One region of the Shewanella sp. SW32 genome, then DNA from elsewhere that is predicted to be linked to it. Evidence: predicted binding sites of a transcription regulator. Region 1 holds the regulator's gene; each other region holds the start of a gene.
The links. Region 1 encodes LexA, which represses DNA repair genes until DNA is damaged. Its sites were predicted from a motif close to TACTGTATNNNNATACAGTA; they were not measured.
Positions count from the first base shown of each region.

Region 2: the regulator LexA is predicted to act here: its motif matches at 6,530-6,549, upstream of L5M28_RS11240 (DNA topoisomerase III).
Region 3: the regulator LexA is predicted to act here: its motif matches at 6,237-6,256, upstream of recG (ATP-dependent DNA helicase RecG).

Region 1 covers NZ_JAKKSJ010000034.1:42,023-53,065, reverse strand. Annotated here, with positions in the region: gene L5M28_RS18510 (VOC family protein) at 1-673, opposite strand, end outside; gene mtr (tryptophan permease) at 822-2,078, opposite strand; gene plsB (glycerol-3-phosphate 1-O-acyltransferase PlsB) at 2,078-4,501, opposite strand; gene lexA (transcriptional repressor LexA) at 4,662-5,282, shown strand; gene L5M28_RS18490 (cell division inhibitor SulA) at 5,279-5,791, shown strand; gene coxB (cytochrome c oxidase subunit II) at 6,195-7,730, shown strand; gene ctaD (cytochrome c oxidase subunit I) at 7,740-9,332, shown strand; gene L5M28_RS18475 (cytochrome c oxidase assembly protein) at 9,334-9,915, shown strand; gene L5M28_RS18470 (cytochrome c oxidase subunit 3) at 9,912-10,787, shown strand; gene L5M28_RS18465 (DUF2909 family protein) at 10,792-11,010, opposite strand; gene L5M28_RS18460 (SURF1 family protein) at 11,009-11,043, shown strand, end outside.
Region 2 covers NZ_JAKKSJ010000016.1:27,013-38,055, reverse strand. Annotated here, with positions in the region: gene L5M28_RS11255 (flavocytochrome c) at 1-1,166, opposite strand, end outside; gene L5M28_RS11250 (sigma-54 interaction domain-containing protein) at 1,332-2,858, shown strand; gene L5M28_RS11245 (porin) at 2,974-4,143, opposite strand; gene L5M28_RS11240 (DNA topoisomerase III) at 4,448-6,517, opposite strand; gene L5M28_RS11235 (hypothetical protein) at 6,684-6,971, shown strand; gene L5M28_RS11230 (alanine/glycine:cation symporter family protein) at 7,239-8,717, shown strand; gene purF (amidophosphoribosyltransferase) at 8,845-10,359, opposite strand; gene L5M28_RS11220 (CvpA family protein) at 10,417-10,905, opposite strand; gene L5M28_RS11215 (SPOR domain-containing protein) at 11,021-11,043, opposite strand, start outside.
Region 3 covers NZ_JAKKSJ010000014.1:1,538-12,580, reverse strand. Annotated here, with positions in the region: gene L5M28_RS10035 (AMP-binding protein) at 1-61, opposite strand, end outside; gene L5M28_RS10030 (hypothetical protein) at 58-606, opposite strand; gene L5M28_RS10025 (acyl carrier protein) at 606-854, opposite strand; gene L5M28_RS10020 (phosphopantetheine-binding protein) at 864-1,118, opposite strand; gene L5M28_RS10015 (lysophospholipid acyltransferase family protein) at 1,102-1,977, opposite strand; gene L5M28_RS10010 (beta-ketoacyl synthase chain length factor) at 1,970-2,707, opposite strand; gene L5M28_RS10005 (DUF3014 domain-containing protein) at 3,045-3,941, opposite strand; gene recG (ATP-dependent DNA helicase RecG) at 4,145-6,220, opposite strand; gene L5M28_RS09995 (DNA-binding response regulator) at 6,412-7,008, opposite strand; gene L5M28_RS09990 (sensor histidine kinase) at 7,008-8,087, opposite strand; gene L5M28_RS09985 (tetratricopeptide repeat protein) at 8,206-8,910, opposite strand; gene L5M28_RS09980 (calcium/sodium antiporter) at 9,160-10,104, opposite strand; gene L5M28_RS09975 (AMP-binding protein) at 10,286-11,043, opposite strand, start outside.

The DNA of each region.
Region 1 (11,043 bases):
CTTGTGCACCTAAGACTTGGGCCTTCTCAGCAAACGCATCGCAATCCGCCACCACAAAATAGAGCAACCAATGGGGAGAAATATCACCCCATTCGGGCATTATCGTCATCATACCGCCGATGGATTGACCATCAAGCTGCCATTCTGAGTATTCAATGTCAGGCATGTCACTTGGCATGTTGGTCCAAGGGAAGATTTTGCAGTAAAAGGCTTCTTCAGTACGCGGCTCTTTGCAAGCCAGCTCAACCCAGCAAAGGGTATTGAGTTCACCCTGACGGCGAGCACCTATGTGGTTCTTCGCTTGCCATAAGGCAAAACGTGCGCCTTCAGGATCGCTCACCTGCGCCATCACGCCCGCATCACCCACAATATGCGGCCCCATGTGCACTTGGCCGCCCGCCGCTTGAATCGCTGCAATGCTGGCATCGATATCATCGACGGCAAAGTAGATACGCCAGTGGCTGGGAATATGTGCTTCTAACTCAGGGATTTGATACATGGCGCCTAAGTCATCTCCCGCTAAATTAAATAGCGAAAAGTGACCTTCGGGGATCGGCATTTCGACCGAGTTCCAACCAAATAACGCTTGGTAAAATGCTGTAGCTCCCTGCCAATCATGGCTTGCAAGTTCAACCCAACATGCATGTCCTTGTGCGTACTGAGTCATTTTCATTATCGGCTCCTTTGTTTTAACAATCATTCGAGTTAAGCCTGAGTTTGTATTTCTGTCCAGTATTCAGGTTAAAAAGATCTGTAAGACAAAACTCAACCGCTAAAGACAAAAAAGCCCTCACATGGAGGGCTTAAATCATCACAACAAATTAGGAATATTGCGGCAGTAAATTTGCCATCGCGAGCAGATGACATGCACCTGTGACTATGCCAAATAACACCACAAGAATAATCAGCGGTGTACCGCCTATCACTCTAAAACCTGTGCTATCGGGGAACAACTGCCGCGATTTATAGGCCATCAGCGCCGGGACGATTACCGCCCACACAGTTGCCGCTAATGCCGCAAAGCCAATCGCTACTAAGAAGCCATCGGGAAACAGTAATCCTAAAATCGTTGGCGGCACAAAGGTCACTAACGCGGTTTTCATTCGGCCAGAGCGTGAATCATCAAAACCAAACAAATCGGCAAGATAATCGAACAGACCTAAGGTCACCCCTAAGAAAGATGAAGCCACAGCCAAGTTGGCAAACAAGGTCAACATACTGTTTAACCAGCTACTCGCCATCACCTCAGACAAAGCGCCCACCAACACACCCATATTGCCGCCTTGGGCAATAATGTCGATAAACTGGCTGCGGGGAATATTGCCCATAGTCGCCACTAACCAACAGGCATAAATCACCAGCGCGATAAAGGTGCCGACGAAAATCGCCTTGATAATGGTGGAGGAATCTTTGCCGTAATACTTCACTAAGCTGGGAACGTTACCATGGTAACCAAAACTGGCGAGACCAAAGGGCAGCGCCGCCCACAGATAAGGTGAAAAGCTGTTATTACCATCGGGTTCGAGCAACTTAGTCACATCAATTTCGATCAATAAATTGCCGATCGCGAGGAAGAAGGTAATGATCATACCGCCGAGCATAATCGTGGTAATCCGATCCACAGCCTTAGTGCTGATCAACACTATGCTCGCCAATACTATGGCAAACACCAGCCCAGCCACACTTTGCGGTAACTCAATTCCCATGCCCTGCAAGCTGTGATTCACAATCGAACCACCGCCGCTGATATAGGCATAGGTCAAAATATACAACACGAAAGCGATAGAAACGCCGTTCACTATCCGCCAAAACTGCCCAAGAGTTTGCTTGCTTAAGGTATCGAAGCTAGCACCGGGTTCGAAATGTAAATTGGTTTCGAGCAACAATAAACCCGACATCAACATGCAAAACCAAATACCCAATAACATTAAAATCGAATAGCCAAACCACATACCTGCACCGACTACGGGCAGAGAAAACATCCCAGCACCTACGGTCGTGCCAGCAATAATCATGGCACCACCAAGCAAGGACTTACCTGCGGGCTTATGCTTAGCCGCATTCATATGATTTGCCATTAAACTGTGTGCTCCGCGGTGACACTTGCCACTATCGTTTGTCTCACTGACGGACGTAATAAGCTATTGGCCTGATCTCGTATGCGATTGATATTGGACTTATCTTCACTATCCGCCAGATATCCCAATTCTTTGAGCTTCACGCTCAAAGTACCGTAGAGTTTTTTATCGTAGAACTCAGGCGCGGTAATGCCATGTAAAGCCCCTAAACGCTGGGCAAGTAAATGGCTCTCAGACTCAAGTTCTGAGCGCTCCATCTTAGGTCTGTTCGCTAACAGATTGAAAATAATAGCGTAGCGTTGCAGAGTCTCGCTCACTGAACTGGCTAACAATAATAATTGGCTTGAGTGCTCAGGCACGACAGCTAAAGTATCTGTCTCAACCACTAAACCTTGCCCAATCAGGAAATCCAACACTTGCTCAACATAGGCTGGTAAGTCTTTAATTCCCATGAAGAGTTCGGCTTTCAGCAGTGGATAAAAATCGGCAACGATTGAAACGACTTGCTGGCGCGGGATCTGTTCATTGTGGGTTAAACAACTCGCAATTAATGACGGCACGATAAATAAGTGAATGATATTGTTACGATAGTAAGTCATAGACACAGCCTGACTCGCTTCAATAGACACTATTTCCCCTAAAGGATCGGCACTAACAACAAACTTGTTCAGCTCTAAACCTTGCTGCACTAAATGCTTACCATCACCTTCGGCAACAGATGTATAAGAAGTGTAAGGCACTTTTTTGAGTAGGGTCAGATACAAATCAAGCTGACGCTCCAGCAGACTACGTTCTAAGGCGTTTTGATCTGTCGCCAGCAAAACTAAGCTGGTCAAAGTCACCGAACTCGCGGCTGCGGCATCATTGATACGCGTCATCACCCGATTAGCCAGCACGTTTACCGCTGGCGTTAACCAACTTGGTTTCTGCTCGGGATCATCGGCCAACTCAGCACGCCAGTTTGGCGCACGCTCATTTAAGAAATTTTGCAGGGTAATAGGCTCGCCAAAATTCACATAACCTTGGCCAAAATTACCTAATTTGCGAATGGCACCGAACACCTGCCACACAGATTCTTTTTTCTTTTTCTTACCGCTTAACTCTTTATGGTAAGTCGCCACTTCCATCACATGGTCATAGCCTAAATACACAGGCACAAGTGTGACAGGACGTTCAATACCGCGCAGTACGCTGTTCATCGTCATGGCGATCATGCCAGTTTTCGGCGCCAACAGACGGCCAGTACGTGAACGGCCACCTTCGGAGAAGTATTCCACTGAATAACCTTTAGCAAACAGCTGATCTAAATACTCACGAAATACTGCGGTGTACAGCTTGTTACCATTAAAACTACGGCGGATGAAGAAGGCACCACCGCGACGGAACATAGGTCCCGCGGGCCAGAAATTGAGGTTAATGCCGGCAGCAATGTGCGGCGGAACCATGCCTTGATAATACAAAATATACGATAACAGCAGGTAATCCATGTGGCTGCGATGGCAAGGCACATAAACAATCTCGTGGCCATCATGGTGCAACTGCCGAACTTGCTCGGCGCCTTTAATGTTGATCCCGCTGTAAAGCTTGTTCCACAGCCAAGTTAAGAAACGCTCAGCAATACGCACTAAACTATCTGAGTAATCGGCAGCAATTTCATCGAGATACTCAATGGCCGTCTCGCGCGCTTGGGTCTCAGAAATCTTTTTGTTGGCCGCTTCTTCTTGAATCGCTTTACGCAACGACTCAGATTTGAGCAGCGAATGAAATAATGCTTGGCGGTTTGGCAGCACAGGCCCTGTCATTACCTTACGTTGACGACGGAAATGCACGCGTGCAACCCGTGCTAACTTATGGGCAATCCCCATGTCGGTACCATGTTCGTCTGCCATGTAACGCAGGGATACGGCATTCGAAAACTGCACGAAGTTATGTCGACCTAAGAACAAAATCATCAAGCACTTGCGCAGCCAAGTCGGGTTTTCCCGCTCAAATACGGCCGCCTTCATAGTGTCGTCTTCTTTCCCTGGCGTGCGACCCCAATACAAACTCACGGGCACCAGTTGAATATCCAATTCAGGACGTTCCTTATGCACGGCTAACAAACGCATAAAGCATTCGAGGAAAGGCTCATTACCAGCACGCTCGCCAAACAGTGGCTTACGTCCTTGAAGACAGACAACCCGAGGCGCAGTCACACCATTAGCCACTAGAGGCTCATAAGGGCTTGGTAAACCTAACTTAGCCGTTATTTCGCTCAAAGCAGCTATGTCACTGAGGGATTCTGTTTTCATCACATAAACAAGGGGTCTGGAAGCATCCAGATTCAGATCGGCAAAGGGATCCTGAGGCACCACAATAGTGTGCACTAAGTGTTTTTGGATCCAACGTAATGATTTCAACCAAAGAGAGTCGTGTTTAGGCATTATTCTTATGCAATTAAGTGCGTTTACTAGCCCGATAGAATACCAGACTATGGGCAATATTCGCTAATTCTCTCCAACATAGCTAAAAAGTGGTTAATACTTGCGCTGCAAATAATACTGTATATACTAACAGTAACTGTATAGAAAAACAGGAAACACCATGAGACCTTTGACGCCACGCCAAGCTGAAATTTTAGAGCTAATTAAACGAAATATTGCCGATACTGGCATGCCACCCACTCGGGCAGAAATCGCAACCCGTTTAGGTTTTAAGAGCGCCAATGCGGCTGAAGAACACCTTAAAGCGTTGGCGAAAAAGGGCTGCATTGAGATCATGCCAGGCACATCTCGGGGCATTCGTCTGCCTGCGGAAATCGAAGATTTGACTGAAACAGGTTTACCGCTCATCGGCCAAGTGGCCGCGGGTGAACCTATCCTCGCCCAAGAACATGTTGAACAGTACTACCAAGTCGACCCAAGCATGTTCCATCCCGCCGCCGATTTTTTACTGCGAGTAAAAGGCGACAGCATGAAAAATATCGGCATTCTCGAAGGTGATTTGCTGGCAGTTCATAAAGTAGAACAAGCTAGAAATGGTCAAGTGGTTGTCGCTAGAGTCGATGACGATGTCACTGTTAAACGTTTCGAAAAAAAAGGTAATGTAGTCTATCTACATGCCGAAAATGAAGATTACTCCCCGATTAAAGTGGATTTAGGCTTCCAAAGTTTAACAATTGAAGGACTCGCCGTCGGTGTGATCCGTAATGGAGATTGGCTATGAATAAACTACTTGGCAATGCCCCCCGCCATCCGGGCTTGTGGCTCGATGAAGTCCGTGATGCCGACTATGACTGGCACCATGCGCCTATCGCCTGTATGCCAACCAAGACTCAAGGTCGCCACGAATTAATTCATCTGAGTGCACAACTCGCTCAGTTAAGCCAACAGGGCCGTTGGTTAGTGCTCATCAACCCTCCAAGTATTGGCTACAAGCAAATGCTCGCCAGCGCAGGTGTGCGTATGGATAGAGTTTTGCTGGTACATGCTAAAGATGAAGTCGAAACCCTGTGGGCGATGGAAAAAGCCCTGACAAGTGGTACGTCCAGTGCAGTCATTACTTGGACTCAATCATTGGATGCGCGGGATAATCGACGCCTACAAATCGTGGCTAAAAGTGCCAGAGCTATGGGCATAGTGCTTGAAGACGTAAACAGTCACTTACATGCAGACGTACGTATTGAGCAAGGCAATCTCTTCGGTCAGCAATCTTTTTTTAGCGCTGTACACTAAATATTCATTTAATTTTTTACCTTGAAAGCCGCCTCACCTATGAATGTGAGGCTTTTTTTTGGCAATTTTTCAGATAATTAGATAAATAAGTGATCTTGATCAATATTTAAACAGCAAGTATGGTTGGTTAAGTTGGTGATGATATATCACCCACCGTGGTCAATGAATCGAGTATTTATCGAACTCGAAGCGCCACTAAAAATAGAGAACAGATTTATTTCAGCAGTATGTGCCAGCGTGGCTAATTACCAGCAGTAACAATACTTGATTAAAAGTAACAGCCGCCAACGCACGTTGAAGTCAAAAAAGCTTTTTTGGGAACTGAAGAGTTTGCATAGAGTTGAGACTTACTGTGTTGCTCTTCTTTGTAGTTGCTATTCGCAATTGGCAGAGGAGAAGTCTTGTGAAGCAATTGTTGTATTGTTTACTCGTGGTGCTTTTCGCACCACCGTTGACCGCCGCGGACATGCGGTTCAACATGACCCCTGGCGTGACCGAGATCAGTGGCAAGGTTTATCACTTGCACATGACCATCTTGTATATCTGCTGCGCAATAGGCCTAGTGGTCTTTGGCGTCATGATTTACGCCATGATCAACCACAGAAAATCCAAAGGCGCTGTCGCGTCCCACTTTCACGAAAGCACTAAAGTTGAAATCGCTTGGACGATTCTGCCATTTATCATTTTGATCTTAATGGCGATTCCAGCGACAAAAACTTTAATCGCAATGGAAGATCCCAGCAACGCCGATCTCACCGTAAAAGTTACGGGGTCCCAATGGAAATGGCATTACAGCTATTTCGATCAAGATATTGATTTTTATAGCATACTGACAACACCCAGAGCACAAATCGAAGGCACCGAAACCAAGGGTGAAAACTATCTATTGGAAGTCGATAAACCGCTCGTTCTACCGATAAACCGCAAAATCCGCTTTCTGATGACTTCAGAGGATGTCATCCATTCTTGGTGGGTACCCGCCTTTGCCATTAAGAAAGATGCCAATCCAGGATTTATCAATGAAGCTTGGACTCGCATCGACAAACCCGGCATTTACCGTGGTCAATGCGCCGAGCTCTGCGGTAAAGACCATGGTTTTATGCCTATCGTAGTACAAGCGTTACCCGAAGCCGAGTTTGAGGCTTGGGTAACAGAGCAGAAACAAGCCGCAGGTGCTGCGGCTGAAGCCGCTCAAGCCGCTTTATCACAAATCCTAAGTAAAGAAGAGTTGATGACTCTAGGCGAACAAGTTTACCTCGGGCACTGCGCAGCCTGCCACCAGCCCAATGGCGAAGGGTTGCAAGGCGTATTTCCGCACCTTAAAGGTAGCCCGATTGCAACAGGACCACTCAGCGCTCACCTTGAAATTGTGCTCAACGGTAAAACGGGTACAGCCATGCAAGCGTTTAGTAAGCAATTGACTGCACAAGAAATCGCGGCAGTGACTACCTACGAGCGTAATGCTTGGGGCAATAATACTGGCGATGCAGTGCAAGCCAAAGACGTCAACGAGTACATGAACGGCAGTTCTGCACAAACATCCGCCGCGGTACCAAGCAGTACAACCCCAACACCCGCACCTGCAACAGACGTCTCAGCTGCAGTCGATCCCGCAAGCCTCCCCACACTCAGCCATGACGCCCTCATGGCCGAAGGTGAAACTGTCTACGCGACCTTCTGTGCTGCCTGCCATCAAGTGACAGGTGCAGGAATACCACCCGCCTTCCCCGCGCTAGTGGGTAGTGCTATCGCCATTGGACCAGTCGCCAATCACATCGATATTGTGATGCACGGCAAAACGGGCACGGCTATGCAGGCATTTGGCAAACAGCTTAGCCCACAGCAACTTGCAGCAGTCATTACCTATGAACGCAATGCTTGGGGTAACAATACCGGCGATACAGTGCAACCTGCTGATATCGCAAGTCATGGACAGTAGGGGATAATGATGAGCACTACGACTCAAGATCAAACCGCAGCCCATGATGACCATCATCATGGTGCGCCAAAGGGCATTATGCGCTGGCTGCTAACCACCAACCATAAAGACATAGGTACTTTGTATTTATGGTTCAGCTTCATTATGTTCTTAACCGGTGGCGCTATGGCCATGGTGATCCGCGCTGAACTCTTTCAACCTGGATTACAATTGGTCGAGCCCAACTTTTTCAACCAAATGACAACTGTTCATGGGTTGATCATGGTATTCGGCGCGGTAATGCCGGCCTTTACAGGGCTAGCTAACTGGCTGATCCCTATGATGATAGGGGCGCCTGATATGGCGCTGCCACGGATGAATAACTGGAGTTTTTGGATACTCCCCTTCGCCTTCACTATCCTTCTCAGTTCGCTATTTATGGAAGGTGGCGGACCTAACTTTGGTTGGACCTTCTACGCGCCACTGTCTACCACTTATAGTCCAGATAGCACGGCGCTCTTTGTATTTTCTATTCACATCATGGGGATAAGTTCGATCATGGGCGCAATCAACGTGATTGTGACCATAGTGAATTTACGCGCGCCAGGCATGACATGGATGAAGTTACCATTATTTGTGTGGACTTGGCTTATCACGGCATTCCTACTGATCGCGGTTATGCCCGTACTCGCGGGCGCAGTGACTATGGTGCTGACCGATAAGTTTTTCGGCACGAGTTTCTTCGATGCGGCTGGCGGCGGCGATCCTGTGATGTTCCAGCATATTTTCTGGTTCTTCGGCCACCCTGAAGTTTACATCATGATCTTGCCGTCCTTTGGCATCATCTCTGCCATAGTGCCCGCCTTCAGTCGTAAACCCTTATTTGGCTATGCATCCATGGTTTATGCTACCGCTAGTATTGCAATTCTGTCGTTCCTCGTGTGGGCGCACCATATGTTCACCACAGGTATGCCAGTGTTTGCCGAGCTGTTTTTCATGTATTGCACTATGTTGATTGCAGTGCCAACTGGGGTGAAAGTGTTTAACTGGGTTGCCACTATGTGGCGCGGCTCACTCAGTTTCGAAACGCCCATGCTGTTTGCTGTAGCCTTTATCATACTCTTCACTATTGGCGGTTTTTCGGGATTAATGCTCGCCATTACACCCGCCGACTTCCAGTACCACGATACTTATTTTGTTGTGGCACATTTCCATTATGTGCTCGTGACTGGTGCGATTTTCTCCATCATGGCTGCGGCCTATTACTGGCTACCTAAGTGGACGGGACACATGTACAACGAACGACTGGGACAATGGCATTTCTGGTGCTCGGTGATTTCAGTCAATGTGCTATTTTTCCCGATGCATTTCCTTGGGCTGGCAGGAATGCCAAGGCGTATTCCTGACTACTCGATTCAATTTGCCGATGTTAATCAAATCGTCTCGATTGGTGGGTTCGCCTTCGGCTTATCGCAATTGATTTTCTTAGTATTAGTAATTAAGTGCATCCGTGGCGGCGAAAAAGCTCCCGCTAAACCTTGGGAAGGTTCCGAGGGTTTAGAGTGGACATTGCCAAGCCCTGCGCCTTACCACTCCTTCACGACACCACCTGAGGTGAAATGAAATGGCAACCCAACACCAGCAAGATAAATCTAAGTCAAATCGTAAACTTATCAGCATATTAGTTATAGGCTGTATTGGCATGTTTGGCTTTGGATTCGCGCTGGTGCCGCTCTACGATGTGTTGTGCGAGCAACTCGGTATCAATGGAAAACCCTCCAATACCGCGAGTAGTTATCAAGCAATCACAGTAGATACAAGCCGAATAGTGACTGTGGAATTTATTTCTCAGGTACAAACAGGCATGCCATGGACATTTGCGCCACAAACCAAACGGCTCGAAGTTCACCCTGGCGAGCTAATCCATACGGCATTTTTGGCGCGCAATATGTCCGCTAAAGCAACTATTGGCCAAGCGATACCTTCAGTTTCGCCCGGCCAAGGTGCCGCTTATTTTAATAAAACAGAATGCTTTTGCTTTAATCAACAACCCTTAGCGGCGGACACTAGCGCTGAGCTGCCGCTCATTTTCTATGTGGATCCTCAGTTACCTGAGTCTATCCATACTCTGACCCTCTCTTACACTCTCTACGACATTACCGACAAGCAGTTAGCGTCTGCCATAGAGCAAGGAGCTGCAAAATGACAACGAAACATCAGTCTTACTACGTTCCATCCCAAAGTGTCTGGCCTATTGTAGGTGCCATTGGCTTGTTCTTAATCGCCTCTGGTGCAGGCCTTTTCGTGCAACAGTTGAAATCAGGTGCATCCGGTGGCGGTTATGTGCTGCTGGTTGGGATAGCGGTGATCCTATTCATGCTGGTGGGTTGGTTTAGAACCGTGATCCAAGAGTCGATGGCAGGGCTCTATTCTAGCCAAATGGATCGATCGTTTCGCCAAGGTATGAGCTGGTTTATTTTTTCGGAAGTCATGTTTTTCGGGGCTTTTTTCGGGGCACTATTTTATGCCCGCATGTTCGCAGTGCCTTGGCTCGGTGGCGCATCGAATAATGCCATGACCCACGAAGTACTCTGGCCTCAGTTTGAAGCTATTTGGCCGCTCATAACTACGCCAGATGGCACTAAAACCCAAGCTATGCCATGGACTGGACTGCCATTAATCAACACTATCGTACTGCTAACCTCCTCAGTTACCTTACATTTCGCCCATGTCAGCCTAGAAAAAGGTAAACGTTCTGCCATTACTCTCTGGCTCGGTATCACCATACTCTTGGGTATGGGTTTCCTTGCCTTACAGGCAGAAGAATATATGCATGCCTACCGGGAAATGGGACTCACTCTGACCTCTGGGATTTATGGCAACACCTTCTTCCTGTTAACTGGCTTTCACGGCATGCATGTCACTCTGGGGACTCTCTTTTTATTCGTGTTGTTTTTCAGAGTGTTGAAGGGGCACTTTAGCGCAGATAAACATTTTGCGTTCCAAGCGGGGAGTTGGTATTGGCACTTTGTGGATGTGGTCTGGCTGTGTCTGTTTATTTTCGTTTACGTTCTCTAGTGCTTTAGTAAGGCGTGGGATTGGGGCTAATTAACCCAGTCCCTAAGGCCACCAGCAATAACAGGATAACGAGCACGGAGAAAATCACTCGCCGCCCAAGATAACGGCTCATAGACACTTTTTCATCACCTTTCCCCATAATAAACAAGGCGCGACCTAGATTAAAAATGATGAATAGCAACAGCAGAACTAAGACCAACTTAAAAATGAACAGGCTATTCATACAATATCCTCATGTTCTGCTGAATAAATTAAC
Region 2 (11,043 bases), on a different contig from region 1:
TCGTCTAAGGTTTCTGCTTTACTAATCACCTTATATTTCAGTCCCCAATCTAAGGTTTGCGCCTTACTAGCCCCTTCTGCATTAGTGAAACCAATAGGATAAACAGGCTGACCATGTTCATCACGGCGAGTCATGATAGCGTCAGCTCTCGCTTTACGATCTGCAAGTTCATTGAAAAAACGTTCACCAGTGCGCACATCCACCACAATACCGTGGGGATAGGTCGCAATCGTGTTGAACTGGGATGCAGTACCAAAGCCTTTTTCATCGGGAGATGCCCATGGGCCGAGTTGAATTTGGTCTAAATGAATAGGGTTAGCACCTAAGAGCATCATTTGCTTTAGGGCTTCTGAAGTTGCACCAGCATGATTGGTGGAATCTAAGTCGTTATTTAACTCAGGTAGTTGCATCATGCGATATTCAATATCGCGACCAAAGCCCCCCGTTGCCATAACAACACCACGGCGCGCGCCTATGCGACGTATTTTACCGGTTCGCTCATTAGGGAAATAAAAACCTTCACGAACTTCGACCCCAATCACGCGACCATCGAGATCTTTCACAAAGCTTTCGAGCTTGGTCTGATTTCTCATCACCACGCCTTTATCTCTCGCGGCGTTAATCAGCGGTCTGATAATACCTGCCCCTGAACTTTCAACTGTTTGCAAGACTCGTTGTATTGAGTGACCACCAAAATGCTGCACGAAAGGTTTCCACTTAACCCCATGTTCAATCAACCACTGACAGGATTCAGCCGTGCCATTACACACCAGTTTTAACATCTCAACATCGTTCATGCCCCGACCTGCTCGCATCATATCGGCGACCATTTCATCGACAGAATCCTTAATGCCTGCTTGTTTCTGCAACTCAGAATCCGCCACAGCCATGGCACCGCCATTGATAGTTGAATTACCACCAAAGACTGGCATCTTGTCCACAACCATAACGCTCACACCAGCCTCTCTAGCTTGTAATGCCGCAGACATCCCAGCAAAGCCGCTGCCGACAACTAATACATCCACAATCTCATCAAATACTTCAGGAGCAACACCACAATTGGCTGTTGCAGGTAAGGCTATTGCAGCCCCAAAGCCCGCAGCCATCACAGCCCCACCTTTTAGCAACTGCCGACGGCCCGTATCAATATCTTGAGTTTTACTCATGCTTACCTCCTTCAATAATGGCTGGAACTTGTCAGCATGGAAGTGCATGCGCTGTGCCAAGCACCTAAAAAGAGGTAATTAAGTGGGGAACTTTGATTGGAGGCACGGAATCACGAAATATAAAGATCTACAATCACGATACTTAATGATTAACATGAAATATCAATGGAAAAACACTTTTATCACGAATCGACACTGAGATTATGCAGTAGCCTACAACTCGAAAAGTCCCTGCAAAGTTACTTCGAGTTTATTCGGGATGAACTACCTATTGATGGGCTATTTATTAATATTTTTCGCAAAAAATTTAATGACATACAATTTATAGCTCATGTCAATGCTAACCAATCATGCACCTTAGATAGACAAATATCTATCCCTGAAGAACTGGCTAAGTGCTTAGATGATCCTCAACGCCCGCGCGTGAGAATTGTTAATGATATTGAGCACGACCCAATCACTGCTTTAGTTGCACCTAAGGTGATCAACGGTATTCGTTCGCTGATCATTTTGAGAATGTCTATCGAAAATACCCACCTTGGGATAGTCGGATTTTATGCCAAAACGACAGGCGTTTTTCGCCCTCGTCATGCTGATTTAATTGCTCCGCATATGCATGCATTAGCCTTGATCACTGCACTCAATTTACGCGGACGTAATTTACTTAAAGAAAATGAAGCACTCTCAAAGCAGAATGTGAGTCTTCGCAGAACACTGGATGTCCAGAATGGCGTAGTGGGAGCCAATTCAGGCTTGAAACACGTCATGCAGCAAGTGCAATCTATTGCCAAGATTAATACGACCGTCCTGATGCTAGGTGAAACGGGGTGTGGAAAAGAAGTGATAGCTAATGCTATTCACGAACTTTCTGAACGTTCAGATAAGCCCTTTATCAAGGTCAACTGCGGCGCCATTCCAGATACTTTGATTGACTCCGAACTCTTTGGTTATGAAAAAGGGGCATTTACTGGGGCTGAGTCCCGTAAAATTGGCTACTTCGAACAAGCCAATGGCGGCACTATCTTCCTCGATGAAATTGGTGAGCTACCACTATCCGCACAAGTTCGATTACTCCGTGTACTTCAAAATAGCAGTATTACCCGTGTGGGTGGGCATGATGCTGTACAGCTTGATATTCGTATAGTGGCTGCCACCCATAGAAATTTACAAGCTATGATACACAGAGAAGTGTTTCGGGAGGATCTTTGGTATCGCTTAGCTATATTCCCTATTGAAATCCCTTCATTAAGACAAAGACGTACAGACATTCCTTTACTCGTACAGCATTTTATCGAGCAACTGAGTTCAAAGTTCAACCTGCCTCAATTACCAAGAGTTACACCGGAACAATTGAATATTCTGAATCAATACGCTTGGCCAGGAAATGTCCGAGAACTCATTAACGTGCTCGAACGGGCGATAATACAACAACCTTCAGGACCGTTAGATTTTAGCTTCCTTGCTCCACATCAGGGTGAGGAAATTACGACCCAAGCAAATCAAACCGTTATCATAGATCCAAACTATGCGAGCGATAAACTTGTGCCCCTTGATGTTATGACCAGAAAATATATTAGTCATGCACTGCGGATTACAGGTGGAAAACTCTATGGTCCAGGAGGTGCGGCTGAGTTATTGGACATCAATGCCAATACCCTGCGCAGCAAAATGAAGAAACTGGGGATTGTATAATCTTTCAAGGCTAACGAGTGCTCTATAACAAAAATAGAAAGCATCGGTTAACAAAGTGCATAAATAACAAAGGTCACATAAGTGACCTTTGAAAAATTAATGATAACCATAGGATCTAGAAGAAATAACGGATTCCCACCGCATAGTTGTTATCTTGTAGATCTTCATAGGCTTTATCATCCATACTGCTGAAATCTATTTTGGCCTCAACGTACATAATTGTGTCGCGGCTATAGCGATAATGCAGACCTAACACTGCAAATTGGCGTGTCCATTTTCCTTGGATCGCAGTATCTACATCGGTATCAAGATCTTGATATGTCAGTAATACTGTTGGAACGAAACCATTATCATACTGATAAGCAACAATAAACTCTGCTCCAGTTGAATCATATAAATCTCCGCCCACTAATTCGTTTTGCTCACTCTTATGGGCGTTAAAACCTACGTATAAACCGTCAGCATCACGACCTGGAGCATATTGATAGAAACTACCGTATTGGGCGCCTATACCAATAATTTGATTAGTGTTATCAACCTCTTGGCCTGCAAGATTTCCGGTAAAATCACCACGATTAAATCCCGCTAGCACTTTAAATTTATCAGTAAAGTTGTAAGTTACACTTGCACCGTAGCTAGGTTCGAAACTCAATTCGGAACCATCTTTCAAGGGAGCACCACTGCCATCATACAAGGCAACATCGCTATTTTGTTTAGAGGCATACTGCACTGCGACATGTAGATTACCAAAAGTATTACGATATTGCAGCGCAGCATCGGCACGTCCTGCCCCTGTTAAACCACCGTCACCGAAGGTATAGGCCCCCACAGACCACCCCGTAAAAGCATTGAGCACATCGGTTGTGTAAGCAACATCATAGTAAGCCCCCCATTGCTTACCAAAACTGATCTTTCCCCATTTCTCATGGGACATCCCAACATAACCCAGTCGATTGAATAAAAAATCTGAATTTTTAGATGCAGATAACTGACCGCCACCTTGGCCTTGCGTGTATATAAGGCCGTCATCACTGGTCACCATATTGATACCCCATTCCGTATGGGCAAAGGAACTCCAGCCATTTTTCTCTTGACGGTCGAAACGAAAACCAACACGAGAAAAATTATCTATAACGGAAGTTTCATGACCATCATTTAACGCGGCAAAACCTAACCAACCTATCATGTTAACGCTGTTAGTTTGGTCATTATACAACTCAACGGCTTGAGCAGGTCCCATTAACAATAAGCTTGGGATCATCAAAGCGAGCAATGTCTTTTTCATTTCATCTACCTTTAAATTCAGCGAAACCATATATAATCACATGATTTATTTGATATATTATTTTCCCCAATCAATAGTAAGCAGGTTATATGCCACCGGGAGGAAAAGCTGAAAATCAAGGTGTTTTTTAGATACGGATCAGGCAATCTCGAAATATCGTGATTATCGGTTGTTAAATACCGTTAGATAAATTAAATGTCGTTATTACATCAAAAGACAATAACGACATATATGCAACAAGTGTGTCATTACACTGCTGTTGTAGATTTGCGGCAATTATAAGCTGAACGACTAGTTGATCGAGTTACCGAACTTTTGGAACTGGTCTTTTGGGAAGCATATTTGTTGGAACCATCGTTTTTGTTGTACCTATACCTTTCGCTGAACTTGATTTTTTAGAATACGACTTACGATAACCAGATTTATTACTTGCCGTTTTACGATAACCTTGGCCTTGTAAACCATTAAGCGCGGTTGGCAGTTGTGCGCCTGCATTCTGGATAAGCGTGGATAAGGTGCCGAGCAGTGGCTGCATAAAGGCTTGATAAGAGGTTTCTTTATGGCAAATGCCATTCAGACTCGCTTCCCAAAGCGCTGTCATATCCGGCGTAGTCGCACTCGCGGGCAAGCTGTTAATCAATCCTTTCCCCACGTCTGTCGAGACAATAGATTTACCTAAGCGTTGTAAAAAACCGCGTTTGAACAGCAATTCGATAATACCTGCACGGGTAGCCTCTGTACCTAATCCGTCGGTTTCTTTAAGAATTTTACGGATCTCAGGATCGGTCACATAACGGCTAATACCCGTCATAGCTCCGAGTAAAGTGGCATCGGTAAAGGCCTTTGGTGGTTGAGTATTTTTCTCTAACAATTCGCCTCGAGTACAATGCAAAGCCTGTCCCAATTTCAAAGGCGGTAATTGGCCGATAAACTCGTCATTCTCCTCATCGTCCTTACCTGCGCTTTCTTCCGTCGACTTGTTGCCACTCGCCTTACTGCCATTTGGCTCTTGGCGGGCAAAGAGTTGCTTCCAGCCGAGGGATTTATCCTGACGCGCCTTGGTATTAAATAAGCCCCCCTCGATTGTCACTTGCACTGTGGTTTCACTGTAACAATAAGCCGGATAAAACTGGGCTAAGTACTGGCGAGCAACATGAAGATATAACTGCCTCTCACGCTGACTCAAGCTAGATAAGTTAGCCGTCTTCTCTGTGGGGACGATTGCGTGATGGGCGTCCACTTTTTTATCATCCCATGCTTTAGATTTAAGACGGGGATCGGGTGCATCAGCACCTTGCAATAACTCAGCAGCACCGTCACTTATCGCCTTAAGTACCAAAGGCGCAAGGTTATGTTGCTCAACGGGTAAATAACGACTGTCGGAGCGTGGGTAAGTAATGAGTTTATGGCGTTCATACAAACTCTGGCAGGTATCGAGCACATCCTTAGCACTCATGCCAAACCGTTTGGCCGCATCAATTTGCAACGCGGATAAGCTGAAGGGCAATGGCGGATTCTGTTTCTTGTCCTTAGCCACTAATTGAGTGACTAAGGCGGGTTTATCACTGATGCGACTCACCACATTTTGCGCTAACCCTCTCACTAACACTCGTCCTTCTTCATCCATATAAGGCTGACAAGCTTCGCTAGGTTGCCACTTGGCGCTGAAGGTTTCTTGCTTCTCGGTCGCCAAATGCGCCAGTACTTCATAAAAAGGTTTAGATTGAAAGTGGGCAATCTCTTCATCACGGCGCACCACTAGCCCAAGCAATGGCGTTTGTACTCGGCCGACGGATAACACGCCTTGATAACCGACCTTTTTACCTTGGATGGTGTACGCACGCGTCATATTCATGCCATAGAGCCAATCGGCACGACTGCGAGCTAAGGCCGATGTGGATAAAGGAATAAACTCGCGATTGCTGCGTAGCTGCGTTAGAGCCCGTTTTACAGCTTGTGGGTTTAAGTCACTGATCAGTAAACGCTGGGTTTGATGTAGCTTGTCCCCCGTCACGCCAAGATAGGCAATCACTTCATCAACGAGTAACTGCCCTTCGCGGTCGGGATCGCCCGCGTTAACCAGCGTGTTGGCTTGTTTGACTAATCGTTTTAGCACTGTGAGTTGGCTGCGGGTCGCAGCCTTAGGTTTTAGTTGCCACTTGTCTGGCACTATTGGCAAATGCTCGAATTTCCAAGACTTAAATTCGGGATTATAGGCATCAGGTTCTGCTTGCTCGAGCAAGTGACCAACGCACCAAGACACACAATCGCCATTGGCGGCTTCGATAAATCCATCGCCTTTTTTATGGGGTTTAGGCAATACATCGGCAATGGCCCGCCCTAGGCTAGGTTTTTCTGCGATATAGAGAATCATACAAACACCAAGTACTGGATATAATTACAGTATAATTTAGCCCAAACGCCAGTTGAGTGCAAATTTCTGTAGTAAACCGAGCTTAAATGTAAAAGCTTAAGTGTAAATTCAATTGCGAATGATTCTCAACAATGCATAAGATACACTAAATAACTAAGGAGTGACTATGAGACAGTTTGCAATAAATGCGCGACAGGCTATGACAATAACTCCAGCATTAATATTAAGATTCAATCAGTTATTGATATTCCATAGCTTAATGTTACTCGCAATAAGCATGCTCACCAGTACCTGGCTGGGACAAATGAAAATCATCGATATGCCGTTAGCATGGGGATTCATTCTCGTCATTCCTATTGCTGTGAGTTTATCTCTATTACTCAGCCACCAAATCACGCGCCATAGCTTAAGCAGCTTATTCGGCGTATGGATGCTACTTTGGGTAATGGGATAACTGACATTCATAATAAATCACTACCGTATTTCGAGTTAACTCGCCCCTCTGCTCTATTTATCCATGCTAAAACTCAATTTCAAAACACATTGGTTTCAAATATTTAACACTTTAACTATGAAGCTCCCTAAAAAATAGTTATGTTGAGTATCTTGGATATTTACAAAAAATGTCTTAATCAAAAGTGAATGTCCTAACTCAACATCTGTTGAATAACCGTAAACCTAAAAACTCTGCTAAAACAACACAATAAAGGAATCGGAGTCTATGAATGAGATTGTCAACGCGATCAATAGTGTAATTTGGAGCCCTGCACTTATTTTTCTTTGCCTAGGTGTCGGGCTCTATTTCTCCCTTCGCACTCGATTTTTACAGCTGCGCCATCTGCCAGAAATGATCCGCCTGATGTTTGATGGTAAGAGTACTGATGCGGGAGTGTCGTCTTTTCAAGCACTCGCGATGACATTAGCGGGCCGAGTCGGTACAGGTAACATTGCAGGGGTTGCCACAGCAATCACCTTTGGTGGTCCTGGCGCTTTATTTTGGATGTGGATGGTTGCCTTTCTCGGTGCCAGCTCCGCCTTCGTTGAATCTACCTTAGGTCAAGTCTATAAAGAAAAAATCAATGGCGAGTATCGTGGTGGGCCTGCTTTTTATATTGAAAAAGGCTTAGGCATGAAATGGTATGCATGGGTATTTGCAATTGCGACCATATTTGCTTGCGGGATCCTGCTGCCAGGCGTACAAGCTAACTCGATAGGTTCAAGTTTAAAAACCGCTTTCAACATAGATCCTAATGTGACGGCAGCCATACTGGCCATGCTTCTTGGTTTTATCATTTTTGGCGGTGTAAAACGTATCGCTCACTTTGCCAGTGCCGTCGTCCCCTTTATGGCACTGGGTTACATCATAGTGGCTTGTGTCATCATAGCGCTAAATATTGGCCAGCTACCGGGTATTTTATGGTTAATTATCAAAAGTGCCTTTGGCTTTGATGCGGGTTTTGGTGCCATTTTAGGCTTAGCCATCATGTGGGGGGTAAAGCGGGGTATTTACTCCAACGAAGCGGGTCAAGGTACAGCGCCACATGCCTCATCTGCAGCGGCGGTAAGCCATCCAGCCAAACAAGGGTTAGTTCAAGCTTTTTCTGTGTATATCGACACCTTATTCGTTTGCTCTGCAACTGGTTTCATGCTGCTCATTACAGGACTGTATAATGTTCAGGGCCCAGACGGTGCGGCGCTCTATACCGGCATTGCCGGAGTCGCTGCAGGACCAGGCTACGTACAAACGGCAATGGAAAGTATGATGCCAGGATTTGGCAATATCTTTGTGGCTATCGCACTGTTCTTCTTCGCCTTTACGACCATAGTGGCTTATTACTACATTGCCGAGACCAACATTGCCTATATTAACCGTAAAGTAAATCATCCTTGGTTCATGGTCGTTCTCAAAGTCGTGATCATTGGCTCAACCGTATACGGCACAGTTAAAACGGCTGATATGGCTTGGGGAATGGGCGACATTGGTGTTGGACTCATGGCATGGCTCAATATTATTGCCATTATTCTATTGAGGAAAACCGCATTCACTTGCCTTAAAGATTATGAATCACAGCAGGCACTTGGCATTGAGCCACTTTTTGATCCGGTAAAACTGGGTATTAAAAATGCGGATTACTGGGTTGAACGTAAGCACGCTGAAGAAAATGTAATGACTGAAACAGCGCAACGCATAAATACGTAGACGTTATCACGATGATCCGTTAAGCAAATATAAGCCATTAAAAAGCCAGTGATTTCTCACTGGCTTTTTTTGTATCGTTTAGAACAAAAAGGACACAAACTTTACGATACTGAATTACCCACAATCCTTATGGGTGACAGACGTTATGCAGCTCTAAGTTAGTGCCAATATCTTTATTTCGATCGGCTTTAGCATCGTCATTTCGCAGTTGCGTCAAGTGATCTAAATACGCTTGGTCAACGTCGTTCGTGATGTAGTGACCATCAAATACGGACGTTTCGAAACGTTTAATCGCAGGATTCTCCATTCTTACCGCTTCAATTAAATCTGGCAAGTCTTGGAAAATAATGCCATCAGCACCAATTAACTTGGCGATTTCATCGGCATCACGACCGTGTGCAATAAGCTCATTCGACGTTGGCATATCAATACCGTACACGTTCGGGAAACGAATTTCTGGTGCGGCAGAGGCAAAGTACACTTTCTTAGCACCTGCTTCACGGGCCATTTCGATGATTTGCTCAGAGGTCGTACCGCGAACGATAGAGTCATCCACCAACAGGACATTTTTGCCTTTGAATTCAGTGTTAATCGCATTCAACTTGCGACGCACTGACTTCTTGCGCTCCTGTTGACCAGGCATGATGAAGGTACGGCCAATATAACGGTTTTTCACAAAACCTTGGCGGTACGGTAAGTCCATGCAACGGGCAATTTCCAGCGCGATATCACAAGAGGTTTCAGGAATAGGAATAACCACGTCGATATCGTGATCGTACCATTCCTTCTTAATCTTCTCGCCAAGCTTAGCGCCCATGTTGACGCGACTTGCATATACAGACACTTTGTCGATCGTCGAATCTGGACGGGCAAAATAGACGAATTCGAAGATACAAGGTGCATAGCTAGGCTCGGCGGCACATTGACGGGTATACAGCTGGCCGTCAATTGAAACATAAATCGCTTCACCCGGTGCTACATCACGCATCACTTCAAAGCCAACTGCATCGAGTGCCACGCTTTCAGAAGCGACCATGTATTCAGTGCCAGTGGCGGTTTCGTGCTTACCTAATACTAAAGGACGAATACCAAATGGGTCACGGAACGCGACTAAGCCTTGACCAATAATCATGGCAACTACCGCGTAGGCGCCACGAGCTTGTTGGTGTACGTTAGCGACCGCATCGAACACTTCTTCCGACGTCAGGGTCAAACTCGTGGTTTTTTGCAGTTCGTCGGCCAACAGGTTTAACAAGACTTCAGAATCCGAAGTGGTGTTCACATGGCGACGTTTTTTGATAAGCCCTTCGGCTAATTCGACTGTGTTGGTTAAGTTACCGTTATGGGCTAATGAGATCCCAAATGGCGAGTTAACATAGAAAGGCTGCGCTTCAGATGCGCTTGAACTGCCCGCAGTTGGATAACGCACATGGCCAATACCAGCATTACCTTGTAGGCGTTGCATATGTTTGACTTCAAAAACGTCTTTAACCAAACCATTGGCTTTACGTAGTCTGAAAGCACCACGATCAATGGTCACAATACCTGCCGCATCCTGACCTCTGTGCTGCAACACTGTCAGTGCATCATAAATGGTCTGATTAACCGATGATTGGCCAACTATTCCGACGATACCACACATGGGTAAGCTTCCTCATTGTAAGATGTTCTATCACTTAGGATTATTTTATTTTCTTTCTTATAGTTTGGGTACAAAGCTGGAGGTATTTTCCAAATAGTCAAAAAACCATTGAATAACAACGCCAAATTCGGGTACTAGCACAGAATCTTTCCACCATTGGGAGTTGGGAGATCCTGTGAAAGCATCCATGAAAAACAACAAGGCGCTCACAATAAGCGCGCCTCGAATAGCACCGAAGCACAAGCCCAAAAGCCTGTCAGTGCCAGATAATCCGGTTTTGACAACAAGTTGTCCGAGAATATAGTTAACTAAGGCACCGAGTACCAAAGTGGTAATAAAGAGGATGGCAATAGAAACGCCATTACGCAGCATCTCATCGTTCATTTGTGTTAAGTGAACGGCAAGATCTTGGTAAAATTGGCTGGCAACAAAGAAAGCCGCAAACCATACCACTAAGGACATGGCTTCTTTGGCAAATCCACGGATCAGACTGATGAGAGTCGATAATCCGATGACGAATATGATAGCGTAATCAATCCAAACCATTGAGATGGCTTTCCGACATGGGCTTTAAGACGGCGCGATTCTACCAGAGACTGAAACGATTCTCACCCCTAGTGAGGTAAATAAATCATTTTCAGTCTCGTGTGTTGTATCACCATTAAGATTCTAAGGGATTAAAAG
Region 3 (11,043 bases), on a different contig from region 1:
AGCTGATCAGTTGTTGGGCAAAGGGCCCTTGGGTTAACCAGTTTTTGAGTAGCTGTGTCATGTTTTCTTCAACCAAAAGCTGCGATATAACCACTCCCCACCGAGGAGCAGTCCCATGAGTACGTATGCAATCAAACCGTTATACAAGGTCCAGGTTGCTAAGCTAGTAAAGCCAGCGGTGTAAGCCGCCATAGTGCCATTGAAGATAAATAAGCCGCACCAAAGTAGAGTGACTTTTTTAAGATACCCAGTGGCTTCATCCGGTAAATCGGGTTCTTTCAAACGGGCTAAACGTTCGATCATGCTAGGGCCAGTGTGCAGTGAATAACTGAACAGCGCCAGCATAGTGAGATTTATCACTACTGGGTAATACAGCAGCCAATCACTGCGCTTGGCAAGATAACTGCCTGCCGTGAGCATAATCCCCACCAATAGTGGTAAAACTAATGTCTTAACCTTTTGCTTTTGTAGCATTAGCCGCATTATCAGCAATAAACACAGCACGAGCGCTATGGTGCCAGCAGGTAAGTAATTGAGCCCTAAATACACGGCAACGGGGTAGGCCAGCAAAGTTAGGGCGGTTAAGACCTGTAGCAAGGCTCGCATTAGGTTTTAACTAAACCTTCGATAGCATTAATCACATCATTGATTGTGCGAACTGATTTAAATTCATCGGGTTGGATCTTTTTACCTGTCAGTTGCTGCAGTTTTATCACTAAGTCGACTGCATCAATGCTGTCGAGATCGAGCTCTTCATACAGGTTAGCCTCAGGCGTAATCGCCTCGGCATCAATTTCGAATTCGTCCACTAAAATAGTGGTCAGCATAGCGAGGATTTGTTCACGATTTTGCATATTCCTCTCCTATGGACGCTGTGATTCGATAAAGCGAGCTAAGCTGGCAACACTGTGGAAATGGGCCTTAGTGGCATCCGAATTGGCTTCGATTTTGACATCAAATTTTTTCTTGATGGCTAAGCCGAGCTCGAGGGCGTCGATAGAATCTAAGCCTAAACCTTCGCCAAATAGCGGCGCATCGGTTTCAATATCATCAATGCTGACGTCTTCTAGATCGAGACAGTCGATGATTAACTGCTTTATTTCATTGTTTAAGTTCATAATTATTTTCGAGTTGTTGTTTATAGTAATGTTCAAGATCCCGCGTCAGCTGCCGGGCCATTTTTGCATGCTCACCTAAAGCCGCTTGGTACTTCTGGTAAGAAACGATTGTGCCGATTTCAACGGCCATTCCCATGGTTTGCCTTGGGATTTCATACCAAGGTTGCTCCTTTGTCAAACCACGCACATTGGTACGTAGCACCACAGGTAAAATATCCGCTTCAGCCCTTAAGGCTATATTGGCAGCGCCGCGGGCAAAGTGGTTAATGGTCGCACCGACCACCGTACGCGTGCCCTCGGGGAAGATGATTAAATTGGTGCCTCTTGCGAGCACTTCGCGGCAATCCTCTAGCATGAGTTTGGCGCCGCGATTGGGAATATAACCCGCGCAGGACACCACACCACGCAAAAATGGATTACGCCACAAAGCTTGTTTGACTATGCAGCCCGCATTGGGCATGAGACTTATCAATACCACCACATCGACTAAACTGGGGTGGTTGGCAATGACGATAACGCCTTTGGCATCATGTAATTTTTGGGCATCGTGGCTGCTGACCTTAATCACACCAGCCCAAGTGAGCATAGCGACAAAGCCTTTGAACATTAAATGCACGGCCTTTTGTACCCGAATAATCCGCGCCTCTGGTGTGCCTGGCCAAAAACGCAGTAGCGGCAGAATGGTCAAGGAGCTTAATAAGCCGCCTAAGCCAAAGGCGATATAACAACTCACGCCACCTAGCCAACGTGGCACATAATTCAGCCCTTTGCGGCGAGTTTCCGGCAGGGTATAAGCGGCATTGAGCATTGAATCTTCATGGCCCTTAGCGGCATGATGGCTGTGGGCTGCATCAAACATGCTCAAGTCTCCAATGCCATTGGGATAAGCAGCCTGAAATATTTTGCGCCGTCGCTAGGGCGTGGATAAATGCACCATAGGTCAGCGGATTTAAAGCTGTTGCCTTAGAAATGCGGCTCACCGTGAGCTTGGCCGAAGCGGGTGTATCGAAGGGCGCGAGCTGTAGGCCTAGGGCTAAAGGTAATTCAAATTCTTGGGTAAACTCATCGTACACTGGTGGCACTGGATCATCACCGAAGACTAATAACAATGGCTCTGGCGATTGATGTAATTGGGCGAAGGCTTCGACCATAGCTTGGGACAGGGTTTCGGTGCCCGCCGCAACTGAGGTTGAAGGCGCGGTATTGGCCGCCATTATGCCAAAAATGCCGCTGGCGGTGTTGTGCACCGACTGACTAAAACCTAAGGGCGATAAGGGCTGTTTGGCGATAATGTCTTCGAGCAGGCCAATGGTGCGCTGTAACTCTCCATGGCGCGAGGCAAAAATAGAGCGACAATTTGCAGGCATTTCGCACTGAAAACTCACCTCTAACATCATCTTAGTCAAGCGACTAAAACGGCGGCGCTGCATGGCGGGAATTTGTTTGAGTGCGGGAGCGGTGGTATCCGACTGTGGTGGCGTATCGAGATTGAGCTCAGCCGAACTCTCGCACCAAGTTTGCCAACTTTGATGGTGCTGATATTGGGGGGCCCAAGCGCCCCAAGAGAGAATGCTGAATGTTAGTTGCACTACTTTGCCTCGACACTAAATTTAAGCTGTCTTAGTTATCCCTAACTAAGTTAGAACATTAATGGATTGTCATACCATAGTGAGGAGTATACGCGTTAGAAGAATGACGCTCGAAATGCCCTCTACAGCGTGGTCATTCTACACTATGCCCCTTCTTTTTATGAAGCCATTTGCATTGTGCGGGTTAACGGAATGGGATCAAGTGCTGTGATTTACAGCACTTATTCGACATTGAGTAACAAACATCGCAGTGGCTATCTGATTTCGCAGACGCTTTAACTTACAGGTTAAAATGAAAAAAGGCGCACTGAGCGCCTTTTGGCATGAGCTTGATAACCTATTGCGACAATTGATTCTCGATTTTACGCAGCGCTACTTTCAACTTGCGAGTATTTTCTGGACCCATACGGATCAACAGTTTTTGGGCACTGGGTAGTGCCTCTAAGTTAGGGTCAACGAATTGATAGTTAACGCTAATTGAATTCAGCTCAATCGGATCTTCAATAATAGGTGCTGCGAGTAACATTTTAATCGCTTGCAGCATTCTGTCGTTAAATTTGGCGTTGCTGTAGCCGAGTTCGGTAAAGGCTTCCTCTAGGAGCGGCGTCAGTTGCTTGTAAGTTGTGATTAAGCTCTGTTCGTCCATTTTGGCAATCGAGTCAACATAGGCATCGTATCTGTGGAAACCCTCAGGATTTAAATACACTTTGTTGGTGATTTCTGAGACTGAGAACAGCTTCTCTGGTCCTTTAAGTGGGCTAACTTTACGGGTTAATTCACCCTGAGCTAGGTTATCCACGAATACCACAAATTGGCGGACGAGATCTTGCTGCACTAACGAAGAACTCAGCACATTGTTATTGATCATGGCGAGGGCTTTTTGTTGCACAAATGCATCACTTTCAGCCAGCACAGGCACAGGTTCTACGACAACTTCAGGCTCTGCCACTGCAGTGGTTTGAGTGCTATTGGTGTTCGTTTCTGTAACGGCAGGCGTCGTCTCAGTGGTTTCAGACTCTGGCGCACTTTCGAGCGTCATAGGTTCAGATGGCGGTGTTTCAGGCAATACAATAGGGGCGTTAGGGATGAGTTTAGGTGAGTCAGAATCACCGCTGTAGTAATAATATCCTCCGGCAGAAAGTAGCACGACGAGCACTATCGCAAAAAGCGCAAAGCGATTGCTGCTAGAAGAAGTCTCTTGAGGTGTTATTCTATCATCTTGATTAACTTGCATTTTATATCCTTCGCTTGAGTGTCAAGGTAACTTGGTGAATACATGCAGCTAACATTAAAGTGCAAGAGCGGGCTATTTGAAGGCCGCAGGTTCATTTTGCAAGTTTCCATGCGCTTGTCTATAGCGCTTAGCTGAACATAAACAATTTATTTCGAGTAAAGGCAGATGTTACGCCTCGTTCTTTACCCTTTAATATTTACGGCCTAAGCCTGCACATAGTGCTGTCTGTGCCCGAGCCAACGTAAAATAATTGCATCGACTTTTTCGGGAGCTTGCGCCATTACATGGCTCGCTAATTTCTGAATGTGTGGGATCAAAGCTTGATCGCGCACCAGATCGGCAATTTTGAGCTCAGCCAGTCCCGTCTGCTTAGTGCCAAGCACTTCACCTGGGCCACGAATTTCTAAATCTTTCTGCGCTATGATGAAACCATCATTGCTTTGTCTGAGTACACTCAGTCTTTGGGTGGCGGTATGGCTCAACGGCGCCTTGTAGAGTAACACACAATGGCTTGCGATGGCGCCTCGACCGACTCGTCCGCGCAGTTGATGTAGTTGTGCTAGACCTAAACGTTCAGGGTTTTCAATGATCATCAGGCTGGCATTAGGCACGTCGACGCCCACTTCAATCACGGTTGTCGCTACCAGTAGATGAATAATACCAGCCTTAAAGTCGGCCATGATTTGCTGTTTCTCGGCGCTCTTTAATCTGCCATGCACTAGGCCAATATTGAGCTCGGGCAGGGCGAGGCGCAGTTCTTCGGCTGTGTCTTCGGCGGCTTGGCATTCGAGCACTTCGGATTCTTCAATCAGAGTACACACCCAATAGGCCTGACGTTGGTCGGTGATGACGGCGTTACGCACCCGTTCAAGCACTTCGTTACGGCGTAAATCAGCAATCGCCACTGTGGTCACTGGAGTTCGTCCCGGCGGCAGTTCATCGATAATGGACGTGTCGAGATCTGCATAGGCCGTCATCGCCAGCGTGCGGGGAATAGGTGTGGCTGTCATGATCAATTGATGCGGGTGGAAACCTTGGTTCACGCCCTTTTCCCGCAGGCCTAAGCGTTGGTGTACGCCGAATCTGTGTTGCTCATCGATAATAATTAACGCGAGTTTGCTAAAGACTACATGCTGCTGGAAGATGGCATGGGTACCAATCACCATCTGGGCTGCGCCAGATTCAATATCCGCAAGGGATTGGGTTCTGGCCTTGCCTTTAAGTTTTCCCGCCAGCCAACCTACCTTAAGTCCGAGTGGCTCAAACCAAGCGGCAAAGTTAGTTGCATGTTGCTCGGCCAATAACTCGGTCGGTGCCATCATGGCAACTTGATAACCGTTTTCAATCGCTTGTAATGCCGCCATCGCCGCGACTAAGGTTTTGCCCGAGCCAACATCCCCTTGCACTAAGCGCATCATAGGGTGCGGTTTTTCTAAATCTTTGCCTATATCAGCCACGACTCTTTGCTGGGCGCCAGTCGGCTTAAAGGGCAAAGCCGCGAGGAAGGGATTGAGCAACTGCCCCGTGGCCTGCATGGTGACAGCGGCATCTAAATTACTGCGCTGCCTTAGGCGTAACATGCTGAGATTGTGGGCGAGTAATTCTTCCTGCACGAGTCGTTGCTGGACTGGGTGTTGACCTAGCTCTAAATCGAACTGAGAGATCCCCGCAGGAGGGCGATGTAGCGTCTGCAGCGCTTGTTTAAGGCTGATGTTGTTAGGTTGCAATTGTGGTGGCAGAAGTTCAGTTAAGCCACCCTCTTCCAGCAATACCAAGGCTTGCTCCGTCAGCTTTAGCCAACTCGCCTGTTTTAAGCCCTCAGTCGTGGGATAAATCGGCGTTAGGGTATCACTCAGGTGAACATCTTCACCGGGATACACCACTTTATATTCTGGATGCACTATCTCAGCTTGATGACTACCACGGCGCACTTCACCATAGGCGCGGATCATCAAACCATTTTGCATGGCATTACGCTGAGCAACGGAAAAGTTAAAGAAGCGCAGGCTTAAGCTGCCCGTATCGTCGCGCACATTGCAGACCAGCATGCGCTTGCGGCCTTGGATGATTTGTGTCGATTGGATTTCAGCTTCTATAGTGCCATAACCGCCTAGGCTGAGGGCGGCAATGGGATAGATTTGGGTTCTATCTTCGTAGCGCAGGGGTAAGTGAAACAGCAGATCTTGTACTGTTGTGATGCCGAGCTTTGCGAGTTTCTCCGCGACCTTTTTGGCGACGCCTTTGAGGTCGGTGATCGGAACAAGATCCAATTGCTGCAAGTCGTTAGCACTCAATCACTGTGAATTTATACATATATTAACAGAGAATAAGCGTAAGGCAATCTCAAGGGGAATTAGGGTGTTATCAAATTTTGTTTGGAAGCATAGCTAATATCCTTCTGTGGCCTTAAGACCACAAAATTGTTGATAAGATATCATTAGGCTGAAAGCGTGGTTAACTGTGAGTGTTATTACAACCAGCCTTTTTGCTTGGCAATGCGGGCTGCATCGATTCGATTACTGGCATTGAGTTTGGCTATGGCTTCAGAGAGGTAGTTGCGAACAGTCCCTTCAGCGATAAAAAGAGTTTCGGCGATGTCGGAGGTGGATTTGCCTTCGCTAGCGAGGCGAAGAGCGCGGCGTTCTTTGTCGTTGAGCGGGTCGACATCGCCAATCGCCATCATGGCAAGTTCAGGATCTATCACTCGTTTTCCAGCCATTACTTGTTGAATCGCGTTGACTAAGGTTTCCGAGGGCGCATCTTTAAGCAGAAAGCCGCCCACACCCGCTTCGATGGCACGTTTAATATAGCCCGCACGGCCGAAGGTGGTAATGACCACTATCTTGGTTTGGCTATGTTGCTCCTTTAACCATGTGGCCAGCTCTAAGCCTGTGCGGCCGGGCATTTCGATATCCGTTAGCAAGAGATCAAAGCTTTGCTGTTTGAGTAAGCTTAGAGCTTCGTCGCCGTCACTCGCTTGGGTGATACTAAAACCCCCTGCAAGCGTGAGGAGTGCGGCGAGTGCTCCTCGCACCATAGCTTGATCTTCCGCCAATAAAATCTTCATTAATGTGTTGCTCCCTGCAAAGGTAAACTGACGGTAAATGTATATCCCTGTTCGAGATTATAGCTCAAGCTGCCGCCTAAACTGTCGAGACGCTCGCGTATACCAGTGAGGCCATTACCCTCTATAAAAGGTTTGGCCACGGCATTGTCTTTGACTTCGAGCAGCAGGCGATCTGATTGCTTAGAAAAGTGGATAGAGCATTCACTTGCACCGCTATGGCGAAGAATATTATTAATGAGTTCGGTGAGGATCAAACTCAGTTGGCTTTCTGTGGTTGCACCTAGCTTGGGTAGCTCACCACTGAGCTCGACACTTAAGCCTTTATCCCTTAAGGATTTACAAAGCTGCGTCACGCAACTCTCTAGGCCCTTGTGTTTGTAGTCTGACACTGTGTGGCGGATCTGGCTTAAACTTTCCCTCGCAATTTGTCCTAGCTCAGTCAATTGGGTTGATGCGAGTTCATATTCTTGTTTTGCGATAAGCTTTTCGGCTAGCTCAGCCTTAAGGGCGATGGAAGATAGGCTATGCCCCATAATGTCGTGTAGATCCCGCGCGATACGTTCACGCTCAAGCATAGTGGCCAAGGTGGTAATTTCTTGGGCACTTTGCTGTTCTTTCAATTTATGTCGATAACGTCTGCGTTCGGCGACACCAAACATGCCCACGCCGAGCACTAATCCCGAGCCGTAAAGCGGAAAGTAGTAACTGTTAAAGTGGTAAATCTCATTGAGGGCAAACAACAGGCCGATGAGGGCTGCAATAGCCAACAGACAGGTCCGGAGGGGATAAAAAAAGCCAATGAAGAAGGCGGCAAAGGTAAATAGCGAGATAGAGCCTGGGTTGATTGGTGTGATCGCTATTGCTATGGCCACCATAATGAGAATGGGCAGATAGGCGCTACGGCTATTGCACTTATAGGTCCAAAAATAACTGGCAATAAAAGGGATTAACACGGCAAAACTGAGGGCGATTTTCCAGCTTGGATAGGGATTTATGGCAAGTGGGATCAGATAAAACACTAAGTTTATCAAATACACCCAAGCAAGTTTTCGTTCGAGCTGAAGGGGAGTGCTTATCATGATGCCTCTGTGTCACTGAGTTGGTTGTTCAATGCCCACCGATGGCATCTGTTTTAATTTATTCTTTTTAGGGATTGGCGCTATCGTCAGCGCCATAGATCCCCGTTAACAACTTTGTCTATTTTGCACTTAATTGCTGATTTTGTTGAAGCAAAAATTTTGCCCAACCGTAATCTGCTTGTACTTTGATCGCTTGTTGCCAATCTTCAATCGCCCCTTGGCTATCGCCTAATTCCTGTTTAGCGAGCCCGCGCCACGTGTAAGCTTCGGCTTCACCCCAGCAAATATTGTCGCAAGGCTGGGCGAATCTTTCTATGGCCGTAGTGGCTAAGGTCTTAGCATTTTGCATGCTGCCGCCAAACATAGCTGGCGTGTTATAGGCGGCGATGGCTTTAACCAATGCGACCCGTGGATTTTGTGGTTCTAATTGTTCGGCACTGGCAATCGCCTTGGCGGATTTCATGCCGAGCGTTGCACCTTTACTATTATCTAAGGCGATTTGCATGCCATAAACCGACGATAACAGCGCAAGGGATTCTGCATTCGCTTGGCTGGTTTCGAGTGCTTCTAATGTGGTTTGCGCTGTAGTCAGTGCGCTGCTAGCGAGCGTTTTCTGCCCCATTACATTGGCACTGATGGCTAAGCGATAGTTCGCATAGGCTTTATCATAATCTTGAGTGCTGCCGCTAAGTTGTTGTAATTGATTTATATTAATCGCATTCGAGGCTGCATCTACGTTGGTGATGTTAGTGTTTGATGGCGTTGCTGCAAACGAGTGAGTACTGATAAGTATAAAGCTGGAGGCGAGGAGTAATGTTTTCATGGTATTTCCTTATTGAGTGAGTTTCCCAATGTTTGGGTACGGGCTCATTATCAGAAATTCGATAGAAGAAGTGCAGACACAAAGGTCATGGCTTTGGCATGACAAATGTCATCAGTTGAGTTATTTGCTTATATTCTTTATTAGGTGTGCTTTAAAGAAAGTGCGTGATTAATAAAGGACAGCAATACCTAGAGAGCAAAACACCGGAGAGGCTCCGGTGTTTTTTTATCGTAAATGAGCAGCTAAGTGTTATACCACAGCTTGAGTGCTCGCTTGGTTTATTAGGTAGCCCAAGTAACCTAAGTAGCACAGTAGTAATACTGAACCTTCACGGCGGCCAATACGAAATCCTGTCCAAGCGAAAGGTAAAATCATGATGGCAAATGCCAACATCACTATGAAATCAAAGGGTTGGAAGCCAAGTGATGATACCGGCTGTACTATTGCAGTAATACCTAAAATACCCAAAATATTGAATATGTTAGAACCAACAACGTTACCTATGGCTATGTCACTCTGACCTTTCAGTGCCGCTAGAACAGAAGTTACTAACTCTGGCATACTGGTACCAATCGCCACGATCGTTAAGCCGATAATGACTTCACTGATACCGAAGGTCTTGGCTAAATCTACCGCGCCGTTGACAAACAAAATACCGCCACCGACTAACATACCAATACCGACTAAGATAAATAGGGCTGAAAGTAGCGGATTATTTGGACCTGCTTCAATCTCTTCCTCTTCATTACCATTTTTCGAGCTGATGTAACTAAAGGCTAAATAACCGAACAGTAGTGACAGCAATATCACACCGTCAATTAGGCTGAGCTCGCCATCTAACAAGAGTGCCCAGAACAACATGGAAGCCAATATCATCAAAGGGATATCACGCTTTACGACTTGAGATTGCACTTGAATAGGGCGGATAAGTGCCGTGATGGCTAAAATCAAACCTATGTTAGCAATGTTAGAGCCAATAACGTTACCTAAGGCGATACCGCTGTTTCCTGCTAGAGCAGATTTTACACTCACAGCCAGTTCTGGTGCGCTAGTACCAAAGGCTACAATAGTTAAGCCTATGATAAGTGGCGTAATACCTAAACGTAGAGCGATTGAACTCGCGCCACGCACTAGGGCTTCTGCGCCTAAGGTTAAAATAATAAAACCGCCAATAATCGATAGTGTAATTAGCATCGTTAGACTCTGTTAAACCTAATATTGAATGGAAAAGTACAAGGGAATTGCCCCTTGGCCGACTGGCGCACATGATACGTGGTTTTATCGGATTTTGACAGAATATGTCATAAAAAAGCACACCCTAGGCGTGCTTAGTTTTAGCTGATGACCATGCTCGCCAACTGATTGTTTGGCCTAGTTATTTTTGAGTTAATTCATCTTCCCAGCGGACTTGGGCGCCACGAATGCCGTCAACTCGTTCGCTAAAGGCTTTTTCAAGCACATGGCGTTTGATTTTGAGGGTAGGCGTGAGCGCATCATTCTCAATCGTCCAAGGATCACTGACCACGACAATCGCATCGACATGTTCGTGTGACTCTAAGTGCGGATTAACGCTATCGAGTGTCGCTTTGAGTGAGGTGCGGACTTCTTCACGGGCTTGTAGATTTGCCCCTTCGGATAACTGCACTAGTGCGACGGGATGCGGCAGACCAGAACCAATCACGCAGATCAGTTCAACATGGGGATCCTGCGCCAATTTACGTTCGATAGGCACGGGCGCTACATATTTGCCCTTGGCGGTTTTAAAGTTGTCTTTTACACGGCCAGTAATAGTGACACAACCATCGGCATCAATTGAGCACAAATCGCCTGTGTGGAAGAAACCATCAGCATCGAATGCCGCTGCAGTAGCTTCAGGCTGCAGATAATAAGCTGTCATTAATCCCGGGCTCTTGAGCAGTAGCTCACCATCCTCGCCTTGGCGGATCTGGCAATCCTCAACTGGGCGGCCAACAGTACCAATTTTACGCGCATCAAAAGGATAGTTGATGATCGAATAGGCACAGTTTTCTGTCATACCCCAAGCTTCGCAGATATTAAGACCAATACTGTGATACCAGTGGATCAGTGATGGCGGAATTGGCGCCGAGCCAGAGCCGAGTAGACGACAATGGT